Regions from separate parts of the Vibrio sp. 378 genome, predicted to be linked through region 2. Evidence: riboswitches for the same ligand, from Rfam matches in the RefSeq annotation. Region 2 holds a riboswitch; the other holds the start of a gene.
What was found. A riboswitch is a leader RNA that binds a small molecule or an ion and turns the genes downstream of it on or off. The one in region 2 is predicted to bind thiamine pyrophosphate.
Positions count from the first base shown of each region.

Region 1: another riboswitch for thiamine pyrophosphate. It lies ahead of thiB (thiamine ABC transporter substrate binding subunit); the one in region 2 lies ahead of thiD (bifunctional hydroxymethylpyrimidine kinase/phosphomethylpyrimidine kinase).

Region 1 is NZ_JAWOUO010000009.1:82,977-88,734, reverse strand. Features, by position in the region: gene R7Q48_RS17060 (LysR family transcriptional regulator) at 1-215, shown strand, start outside; gene thiQ (thiamine ABC transporter ATP-binding protein) at 234-938, opposite strand; gene thiP (thiamine/thiamine pyrophosphate ABC transporter permease ThiP) at 938-2,524, opposite strand; gene thiB (thiamine ABC transporter substrate binding subunit) at 2,566-3,558, opposite strand; TPP riboswitch at 3,631-3,767, opposite strand; gene R7Q48_RS17040 (flavin prenyltransferase UbiX) at 3,805-4,443, opposite strand; gene mpl (UDP-N-acetylmuramate:L-alanyl-gamma-D-glutamyl-meso-diaminopimelate ligase) at 4,449-5,758, opposite strand, start outside.
Region 2 is NZ_JAWOUO010000002.1:676,175-681,932, forward strand. Features, by position in the region: gene R7Q48_RS06435 (ABC transporter substrate-binding protein) at 1-762, opposite strand, end outside; gene R7Q48_RS06440 (ABC transporter permease) at 810-1,610, opposite strand; gene R7Q48_RS06445 (ABC transporter ATP-binding protein) at 1,603-2,358, opposite strand; gene thiD (bifunctional hydroxymethylpyrimidine kinase/phosphomethylpyrimidine kinase) at 2,348-3,205, opposite strand; TPP riboswitch at 3,303-3,410, opposite strand; gene R7Q48_RS06455 (TldD/PmbA family protein) at 3,722-5,107, shown strand; gene R7Q48_RS06460 (TldD/PmbA family protein) at 5,107-5,758, shown strand, end outside.

The DNA of each region.
Region 1 (5,758 bases), on a different contig from region 2:
ACTTACCTGTGCAGAACATGACGCAAGAGCTAGAAAGTGGCACCTTAGTCAGAGTGTTACCGCAATGGCACACGGTACCAATGCCTATTTATCTAGTCTATCGTCCTGGAGCAAACCGCCCACGGCGCGTACAAGCAATGATTGACCATATCATGAGCTTAAGATCTCAATTTGAATTTGGCCCTAGGCATGGTTTGTGTTGCGGAGAAGCATGACCTAGCAACTATCAGGCACTAGCATGCGGCTCGGATAAATGCCGCAAGCTTCTCACTAGCATGCTGTTCACTCAATGCAGACATATCACCCGCGGCTTCCACTTTACCATCCGCCACAAACACAAAGTGGCTGGCAATCGCTTTGGCATCGCTTAAATGGTGCGTGACCATCAATACGGTTATTCCCCGCTCTGCTGCCAGTTTTTTTACCAAGCTCAGCATCTCTTCACGCAACACCGGATCAAGCGCCGAGAACGGCTCATCCAATAGCCACATGGGATGAGGCTGAACAAAACAACGCGCTAAGGCAACACGTTGACGCTGGCCACCAGAAAGATGCTCTGGCAAACGGTCGAGGTACTCTGCAACACCAACTTGCTGCGCGGCTTGTTCAATCTGACGATTTTGGTCCACCGTGAGCTTTAGCCCCGGGTGTAAGCCCAAACCGATGTTGTCACGCACCGATAAATGAGCAAACAAATTGTGCTCTTGGAACAACATAGAGAACGGACGCAGATAAGGCTCTTTACGCACAATGGACTCACCATCAACACAAATATCACCACGGTCAGGATGGATGAATCCTGCCACCAACGCCAGCAAGGTTGACTTCCCTGCCCCACTTGGTCCCATCAGCGACACAATCTGTCCTTGCTCAATCGTTAAGTCAAAACGAAACAGTTCACGTTGGTAGGTGTACTGCACATCATCCAACACTAACATTACGCTCTCTCCTTCGTTTTCAATACTTTCTCAATCAAGGCAAAACAGCCCACACTCAACAACAATAGGGTCACCGATACCACCGCAGCTGCGTCCATCTGATAACTGCCAAGCAACTGGAACAAATACAGAGGTAAGGTACGAAACTCTTGTCCACCAAACAGTGCTATGGCACTTAAATCCCCTATTGCAAACATAAAGCTGATCGCAAACGCATGTGCAAACGGCTTGCGTAGCGCCTGCCACTCCACCACTTTAAACCGTTGCCAGCCACGCATGCCTAAGCTGGCACATACATACTGATACTGTTGTTCAATGTGCAGCATTGGCTGCGCTAGCGTTTTGATCACGTAAGGCAAAGCCATCAAACCGTTCACCCAAATCACGACAAAAAATGCCAAGCTAAAAACATCGGTAAATGCGCGCAGTAGTAAGAATAAACCGGTGCTAATCACCAGACCTGGAGTCACCAAAATAATGGTGCCGATTAACTCTATCTGATCGGCTCGCGTGTTTTTGTACTGCAACCGCCAACGGCGACTGGTCAATAGTATGGACACCCCTGCAGCGACCGCAAGCGCGCTAGCGACACAGGCGACTTTGAGGGAGTTCAATAGCGCAGACCAAAAACGCTCATCGGTTAATACTGTCCAAACTTGTTGGTTGATACCACTCAGTAACACCATCAATAACGGCGGTATTACCAGTAAAAAGACACCTATGATCCAAAAGCTATCCCAAGCTTTTGACCACCCATGATCCTTCGTTAAATATTGCTGTACTGATGTGCTTCCAGCACTGATAGAAACAGGCCTTGTTAACTTCTGCACTCCAATAGCAAGCAGTCCACATAACAGCATCTGCCACAGCGCCAATAACGCCCCAGCTTGTAAATCAAAATCAAACTTAATCGCTTGGTAAATGGCCAATTCAATGGTGGTGGATTTTGGCCCGCCCCCCAACGCCATTACAGTGGCAAAACTGGTAAAGCACAACATAAACACCAACCCACAAACGTGGGGAAGCTGCTGCCTTAAACGCGGCCATTCTACCCAGCGAAACTTATCCCAATGGCTCATCCCAAGATGCGCGCAAAGCTTATGCTGCTCGGCAGGAATAGACTCCAAGGCTTGCAGAAGCAATCGTGCCGCGTAAGGTAAATTAAAGAACACATGGGCGAGTAAAATGCCGTTCAAACCGTAAATAGAGAATGGCAGTTTAGTGTCGAAACTTTGCAACCACTGCGCCAACAAACCACTGTTGCCATAAATCGCTAACAGCCCAAAAACACCAACCAAAACCGGCAAAACCAGTGTCGATGCAAACAGCTTAAGCAGTAATGATTTACCAATAAATTGGCGACGCGAAAGTGCGTGCGCTACTGGAATGGCAAAGCCAACACTGAGCAATGTGGAAAGAAACGCTTGGTAGAAACTGAACTTGGTGACATGTTGATAGTACGGGTCGCCCCATACCACAGACACATCAAGTGAAGGGGCTTGAACAATCAAAGCACCTAGGGCAGAAATAACAAAGGTCGCGATGATCATCGCGACCCCTAAACCTATTTTTGGAACAGAATTCAAAGGTAAAACCTATCTCATTCAGATGAGGATGGAAACGTCAGCTAAAACGTCAATGCGCTTTGCCATTCGCGAATCCAAGACTTACGCATTTTTGCCACTTCATCAGCACTAAAGCTCAACGACTTGCTTGGAACACTCAAAGTTTCAAAACCTTTAGGTAACTCAACGTCAGTGACTGGGTACATCCAGTTACCCGTTGGCATCGCCGATTGGAACTCATCACTTAAAATGAAACTCATAAATTGATCAGCAAGTTCTGAATTTTTTGCCCCTTTCACTTTGGCGGCTACTTCAACTTGCATGTAGTGGCCTTCAGCAAAATTCGCCGTAGCAAACTTCGAATCGTTTTCCGCAATTAAGTGGTACGCAGGTGAAGTGGTGTAAGAAAGCACTAAATCGGACTCACCATTGAGGAACATAGAATACGCCTCAGACCAACCTTTCGTGACCGTTACGGTTTTGCTCGCTAGCTTCTGCCACGCTTGCGTCACATCGTCGCCATAAATAGATTTCATCCATAGCATTAAGCCTTGGCCCGGCGTTGAAGTCCGCGGATCTTGGTAAATCACTTTCAGATCGTCGCGCGTTTCCACCAGCTCTTTCATGCTTTTCGGCGGATTAGCGAGTTTCTCTTTGTTGTACACAAACGCGAAGTAGCCGTAATCGTACGGTACAAACGTCGTGTCACTCCAACCGTTTGGTAACACTGTGTTAGCCGTATCCACATTGTGCTCGGCAAGCAGACCGGTTTTCTTCGCTTCTGCCATCAGATTGTTATCCAAACCTAATACGATGTCCGCTTTGCTATTACCGCCTTCAAGACGAAGACGATTCAGAATCGACACGCCATCGTCCAACGCTACGAAGTTAACGTCACAGCCACATTTTGCTTCAAAAGCTTGCTCGATTTTAGGACCCGGCCCCCAATCTGCGGCAAAAGAGTCGTAGGTATAGATGGTTAATGTGTTTTCAGCGGCAAACGCTGAAGTAGAGGTGATTGCAGCTAAGGCAATCAGATTTAGAGTGGGTTTCACTGCTCGCTCTCCATGAGTATTTCAGAGAAATAAGTTGAGCGGCACAGGGTTTGAGGCGGCTATTAAGGACTTCCAATATCCAGACTCAATTCCTACGCCAGCATTATCTGGTTCAGGTAATACGGGTCCCTAGTTAAACACTTAGGTCTCAGCGCCCCAATGCATTGATTGACTCAATGCTAAATGGGTTTGCTCCCCGATGAGTTGGATGAATTGTAAAGGTATTTGAGTGGTTACACAATCAGCTCACGATCGCTGGTCATAACCCCAACGAGGCACCAAACCTTGCTCAATACCTAAGTGGTCAAGAATTCTCGCCACCATAAAATCCACTAAGTCTTCAATGCTCTTTGGCTGATGATAGAAGCCTGGAGCTGCTGGCATGATGGTGACGCCCATTTGCGACAGTTTGTGCATGTTCTCCAGATGCAGCGTTGAGAATGGTGTTTCGCGAACCACGAGCAACAGCTGCCCGCGCTCTTTCATTACTACATCAGCGGCCCGTTCGATCAAGTTGTCCGACATACCGTGTGCTATGGCCGCAACGCTTCCCGCAGAGCATGGGCAAACCACCATTTGCTTGGGTGCAGCAGAACCAGACGCAACCGGCGAGAACCAATCGTCTTTACCGCAAACGGTGATGTTATTTGGATTGCAGTTCAGATGCTCTACTAATGCTTGCTGTGCTGCTTCTGGGCCACTTGGTAGCTTAAGATTATGCTCGGTTGCCATCACGACACGAGCCGCCGAAGAAATCAGAACGTAGACATGATAATCCGCCGCAACCAAGCATTCTAAAAGACGAAGGCCATAGGGAGCACCAGAAGCCCCCGTTAATGCCAACGTGATGGCTTTTTTGTGAGAGGGTTGTGTTTTGTTTTGCATATCAATCAGGCTTTTTGTTTTAACTGCTCAAGAAGTTTTCCGTGAATACCACCAAAGCCACCGTTACTCATGACTAGAATTTGGTCACCTGGTCGCGCACGTTCGACGATCTTGGCTACAAAGTTATCTATATCCGCATCGACAAACGCTGGCTGTGTGCATTGGTCGGCAATGTCTTGCACAGACCACTCGATATTATCTGGCTGGAACAAGAAGACTTCATCTGCACTGTGTAGTGACTCTGCAAGTGTGTTTTTGTGTACGCCACGCTTCATGGTTGCAGAACGCGGCTCTAACACAGCTAGGATGCGTTTTTCACCTACCTTGTTACGCAAACCACCGACAGTAAGTTCAATTGCCGTTGGGTGATGCGCAAAATCATCGTAAACCGTCACACCTTGTTCTTCACCTTTCAGCTCTAAACGGCGCTTGGTATTGATGAAACGCCCTAATGCTTGGCAAGCAAGATCCGGAGTGACTCCAACATGTCGTGCAGCAGCGATTGCCATCAGCGCATTATCCACATTGTGGTCACCCACCAAATTCCATTCGACGGTACCAACCTTCTCGCCTTGCAACGCAACGTCAAATTTCGAGCCATCAAGCACTAATTTGTGCGCTTGCCAGTCACCATTCTCACCAGAGAACTGTTTTTCAGTCCAGCAGCCACGCTCTAATACATCCGCTAACGCCTGATCTTTTCTCGGCGCTAAGATCAATCCATTGCCCGGTACAGTTCGCACTAAATGATGGAATTGGCGCTTGATCGCTTCTAGATCATCGAAGATATCAGCATGATCAAACTCAAGATTGTTCATGATTAAAGTGCGAGGATGGTAATGCACAAACTTAGAACGCTTATCGAAAAAAGCACTGTCATATTCGTCCGCTTCAACGACAAAAAACATACTTTCACCCAAACGAGCAGACACTCCGAAGTTACCGAGTACCCCACCGACTAAGAAACCCGGTTGATAACCACAATCTTCAAGTATCCAAGCAAGCATGCTCGACGTGGTCGTTTTCCCATGTGTACCCGATACCGCCAATACCCAACGATCATGCAGCAAAAACTCGTTGAGCCACTGCGGGCCAGAGGTGTAACGCATGTTAGTGTTGAGCACATGCTCGACACAAGGGTTACCACGGCTCATCGCATTACCAATCACCACAAGATCTGGTTGAGGCTCGAGTTGAGACGGGTCAAAGCCTTCAATAATTTCAATACCTTGAGACTCAAGCAGTGTGCTCATTGGCGGATAAACGTTGGCATCAGAACCAGTGACTTTATGTCCTAATTGGCGCGCTAGAATCG
Region 2 (5,758 bases):
CACAAACTCTTTCCACGACTCTTTTGGATGGTTAACGATGTAAGTGGTTGCTTGTTCTAGTGCTTTGTTGAATGCCTTGATGGCTTCTTTGTCGTAGGTTTTCGCATTGGCTACGAAGACTAACTCGTCATACGCTGGCACGCCGTGTTCTTCAGGGAAGAAGGCTTTAGCTTTATAACCTTCTAATGCTAGTTGGTTGGTTTCGAAGTTACGTAGACCGCCCCAAATCGCATCCACCTTGCCAGACGCAAGAGACGAAGACAGCGCCCAACCTACGTTGATGATTTGTACGTCAGAAAACTTCACGTTCTCTTGCGCAAGCATGGTGCCGATTGTCGCTTCTTCGTTGCCTGCGATCGCAATACCGATCTTCTTGCCTTTCAAGTCGCCAAGGTTTTCATTCTTACCGTTGTCCAACACCATCAACGTGTTGAGTGGCGTAGCAATCAAAGTCGCAGAGCGGATTAGTGGCAAACCAGCTGCGACATCGATAGTTAGGCTCGGTTGGTATGAAATCGCCATGTCGACCTTGCCAGCAGCGACCAACTTAGGTGGTGTACTTGGATCTGCAGGCTCTTGAATGTTGACCTTCAAACCTTGTTCTTTGAAGTAACCGCGCTCTTTGGCAATCACGATAGGACCATGGTTTGGATTGACGAACCAATCCAACATCAGTGTCATCTCTTTTTCAGCAGCGAGTACGTTGGTTGATACAACTGAAGCGAGTAGAGCAGCAGCGCTCATAAGTTTGTTTTTATTCACGGGGTTCTTCCTTTTCTTTCCCAATTTCCTTTGGTTATTTTCTGCAATTACTTGCTTTCCCAAGGGATGGCTTTTTTCAATAATTTATCGGTGATGAAGTAGAGTGAGATAGACAGTACGGCGAGGATAAACAGCGCCGCAAACATCTCATCAATGATCATGCGAGCGTTGGCTTGGAGCATCAGATAACCCAAGCCTTCACTTGAACCTACCCACTCACCGACCACTGCTCCAATTGGCGCAATAACGACGGCAACACGAATACCTGAGGCTAAAGTTGGTAGTGCGGCTGGCAATTGAATATGACGAAGTAGCTGCCATTTAGACGCGCCCATGGTCTTGGCAAGATCGAGGTAACCTGTTGGTGTATTACGTAAGCCGTCGTAGCAACATGTGGTGACGGGGAAAAAGATGATGATCGCCGCCATGACGACTTTCGATGCAATGCCGTAACCCAGCCAAAGCATGAGTACTGGCGCGATGGCGAACACAGGGATCGCTTGGCTAGCAATCAGAATGGGCAGTAACCAACGCTTCAGCGGTTCGAACATCAGCATTTGCAATGCGAACAGCAAACCCATTGATAATCCAAGCGCCAAACCAAGTAAAATCTCTTGCGCGGTAACCCAAGTATGTTTGAGCAAGACATCGTAACGAGTGACCAATCTATCCAGCACTTCAATTGGTGAAGGTAAGATGAAGCTTGGCATGTCGAATACCACAACAACCAACTGCCACAATCCCAAGATCACCGCTGTGCTAATGACCAAGCGCAGAGCCGGATGGGTCACGCGTTCTTTTTTACTAATGCGTGCCGAAACGGAGTTGTACTGAGTCATATCACTCATAGTCTTTCTCCAGTTGATCCAAAATCGCTTGTTGTAACGCCGCGCACTCTCCATCGAGAACTCGGGGCGGCTTGGAGTCTGGAACGACCAAGTGCTGAGCTTGCGCAGGTGTGCCTTGCAACACATAGAGTTGGTGAGCTAATCGCACCGCTTCTTGTGGGTCGTGGGTAATCAGAACAACCGTCTTATCTTTCAGCAATTCGGCAGACAAGGTTTGCAACTTATGACGAGTAACCGCGTCCAGTGCAGAGAAAGGCTCATCCATCAGAACTAGAGGCTTGTCTTGCATCAGAGTGCGAGCAAGGGCAACACGTTGTCTCATGCCGCCAGAGAGCTGAGCTGGCTTAGCATCCGCGTAATCGGCGAGTCCCACTTGGCTTAGTAAAGTCAGTGCACGTTGTCTATTTTGCTCTGGTGCTTGCACTTGAGAAAATCGAGAACTGAGGCAGACGTTGTCTAACACATTCAACCACGGTAGCAATAAATCCTGCTGAGCCATGTAAGCGATACGGTCATGCAGTGCAGCGCCATCCGTTGTGATGAGTTCGCCATGCCAGTCAACTTGGTCATCCAGTAGGCCAGCTAAGTAACGCAATATTGTGGTTTTCCCGCAGCCACTGCGACCAAGTAACACTGTCCATTGATTAGCAGGAATAGTCATACTCAACCCTGCTAGCGTTGGTGTTTGGCTGTCTTTGTATCGCAGACTAGCATCGGAAAGCTGAATGCCAATCGTGTTAGCGAACATAAGTATGACCCGCAAAAAAGTGGTTCACAGGGCCATGGCCTTTACCTACATCCAATTCATCAGCGTGTGCGATAGCTTGGCTGATGTACTGCTTACCCAGGTGCACCGCTTTGTGTAGGTTGTTGCCTTGGCCAAGATAAGACGCAATGGCGGAAGAAAGTGTACAGCCTGTGCCATGAGTGTTTTTGGTTGGAAATCGCTTGGCGCTAATTAACTCGGCACTGTCTTGCATGATAAGCAGATCGTTGCTGTTTTCATTTTCTTCAAGGTGACCGCCTTTGAGCAGAATAGCTTTGGCGCCAAGCGCACGAAGGTCGGTAATCATATCGTTCATTTCAGATTCTGATTGAGGCATTGGCTTACCCGTCAATGCTGCGCCTTCGGGTAGGTTAGGGGTAATGATGTCTGCGAGCGGAATCAATTCTTCTTTTAAAGTGCGGATTGCCGACTGTTCCAGTAATAGATCGCCGCTGGTGGCCACCATTACAGGGTCAATCACGAGGTGTTTTGGCTGGTATTGTTTAATTTTGTCTGCAACGACTTTGATGATGTTGGAATCTGCCAGCATGCCCACTTTGACTGCAACGATGTTGAGGTCGGTAAATACTGCATCAAGTTGGCTCTCTACATGGTCGAGAGGAATGGGGAAAATCGCAGAAACGCCTTGGGTATTTTGCGAAGTAATCGCCGTGATTACCGAGCAAGCAAAACTGCCGGTTGCGGACATCGCTTTGATGTCGGCTTGAATACCTGCACCGCCACCACTGTCTGAGCCCGCGATGGTCAATACGATAGGGGTAGGCAAGGCTGGCGTGTGATGTGAATGAGGTTGTGATTGCTGCGTCATGGTCGCTCCTACTACAAGACGTATAGGAACTGACTTTGACCGTTGCAGATAGATCGATTTTTCGATCGCTATCGCTTACCTAAGAGGGGCGACGAAAGGCAAAGTGTGCATAGTTCCCTACGTCAGTGCTAACTGAATCAGGTTCAACGGGTCTCGAATTTCGATCTCAGCCAACACTTGTCGTGTGGCCCCCCGACTATTTCGTTCGGATGATAGCAGGACCATTGCGGAAGGGATACGTTTTTTGAGCGTAATTATAATGAGTATTCAATTATGCGAGGTGAGTGATAAAGTAAGCACCTAAATGGTTTGCTGGGTGGAATTTACTAGTGCAACGCTCTGGTGAATGAGCAGAACCTGGAATATTTAATAAATAATCGTGGTCTCGTTAAGCAAGGATTAGCACAAAACAAGGTTAAAAAACTGTTAAAATTTAACGTGTTGCCAATTTAACTTTGTTGAACTTTTTCACAGTTAATTAGGAAGGCTAAGACGATCATCGAGCAAGGAGACTTCATGCTTAATTCTGTAACAGCGAAGTCAGTGATCGATCATGCGCTCTTTTTGGGGGCTGATTTCGCTGAACTATTCGTTGAACATCACCAAACCAACACTGTCCAGATCGCATCTGGTGAAGTGGATAAGGTTAACTCGGGTATCGATTTTGGTATCGGTATTCGTCTTTTTTTCGGTCATAAGGTGCTTTACGGTTACACCAACAGCACAGATGAAGCCGAACTAAAGCGCGTAACCTCGCTGCTTGCTGCAAAAGACAAGCGTGAGCAAATCGCGTCAGCGGGTTCTTTGAATTTGAACCGCTACCCAATCCAACATGGTTGCCGCATGCCGCTAGGTAAGGATGCTAACCTAGATTCAAAAATCGCGTTTCTATTGAAAGTTGACCAAGCCGCACGTGCTGAGAGTGAACATATCAGCCAGTTTATTGGCAGCGTTCTTCAGCGCGAGCAACAAGTGTCTATCTTCAACTCAGAAGGTCTACACGTTGACGATACTCGCCACTACATTCGTGTTGCTGGTAACACTGTCGCGCAAAAAGGTAATGAGCAGTCTTCTGGTATGGAAGGTCCTGGCGCTCTTGCTGGTTGGGAATTCAGTGAACAGCTTGATGCCAAAGAGCTAGGTCAAACTATCGCGCAGCAAGCGTTAGTAAAACTTGGCGCGGATGCTTGTCCATCGGGTGAAATGCCGGTGGTGATTGGTAACGGCTTTGGCGGCGTTATCTTCCATGAAGCATGTGGTCACTTGCTAGAAACCACTTCAGTTGCGAAGAAAGCATCAGTCTTCCACGACAAGATGGGCGAAATGGTTGCTCACACCGCAGTGAATGCAGTCGATGATGGCACCATGACCAACGAATGGGGCTCGATTCACATTGATGATGAAGGTATGAAGACTCAGCGCACTCAACTGATCAAAGACGGTAAGCTAACCAGCTTCATGGTCGATAAAATGGGTGGCATGAAGACAGGTTATGAGCCTACGGGTTCTGGTCGTCGTCAAAACTACAAGTTCGCACCAACCTCGCGCATGCGTAACACCTTTATCGAAGAGGGCGAGCATTCACTTAATGACATGCTGGCAGGCATCGAACGTGGTATCTATGCGAAGAAGATGGGCGGTGGCTCTGTTCAACCGGGTACGGGGGAGTTTAACTTTGCTGTTCGTGAAGCCTACCTCATTGAAAATGGCAAAATCACCAAGCCTCTGAAAACAGCAACGCTGATCAGCACGGGTCCAAAAGTGTTGAAAGAAATCAGCATGGTCGGCAAAGACATGGCGCTTGCGCCGGGCATGTGTGGTTCCGTGAGTGGTTCAGTACCAACAACTGTCGGTCAGCCAACGCTGAAAGTAGATAACATTCTGGTAGGAGGCGGTAACTAATGAGCCAAGAACAACAACTTCTTAATGCGGTTGATTACGTCCTATCAGAAGCAAAACGCCAAGGTGCAGAAGCGGACGTCATTGTAAACCGTAACAGTAGCTTTTCTTTGAAAGCGAACCAAGGAAAGCTGGATGAGTACAAAGTAAGCTCAAGCCAAGTTCTGGGTGTTCGTGTTGTGAAAGATGCGCGTGTTGCAACAAGCTATTCTGAGTCGTTAGAGCAACCAAGCTTGGATTTAATGCTAACTAATGCGCTGCAAAGTGCTCGCTTTTCCAAGCAAGATGAACATCAGACTATTAGTTGCGTTAACAGCCAAATCACGACTGATGTTGCTGAGATTGTGCAAGAAGATACCACTTCTGTTGACGAAAAAATCGAACTGTCTCTCGCACTTGAGCAAGGCGTAGTGGCTCTGCCTCACGCTTCTAGCGCACCTTACAATGGTTACAGCGATGGCGAAACACAACTGATCATTGCCAATACTCAAGGCACATTGTGTCAACACTTCGAGCGCTCGTTCACTTGTTACGCGTATACCTTGTTTGAAAAAGACGGCAAACAGTCAATGGCGGGTAGAATGTCACTTGGTCGCCGTTTTGATGAGTTGAATCCAGCTTACTGTATCGAAGGTGGCTACAACCTTGCTCGTG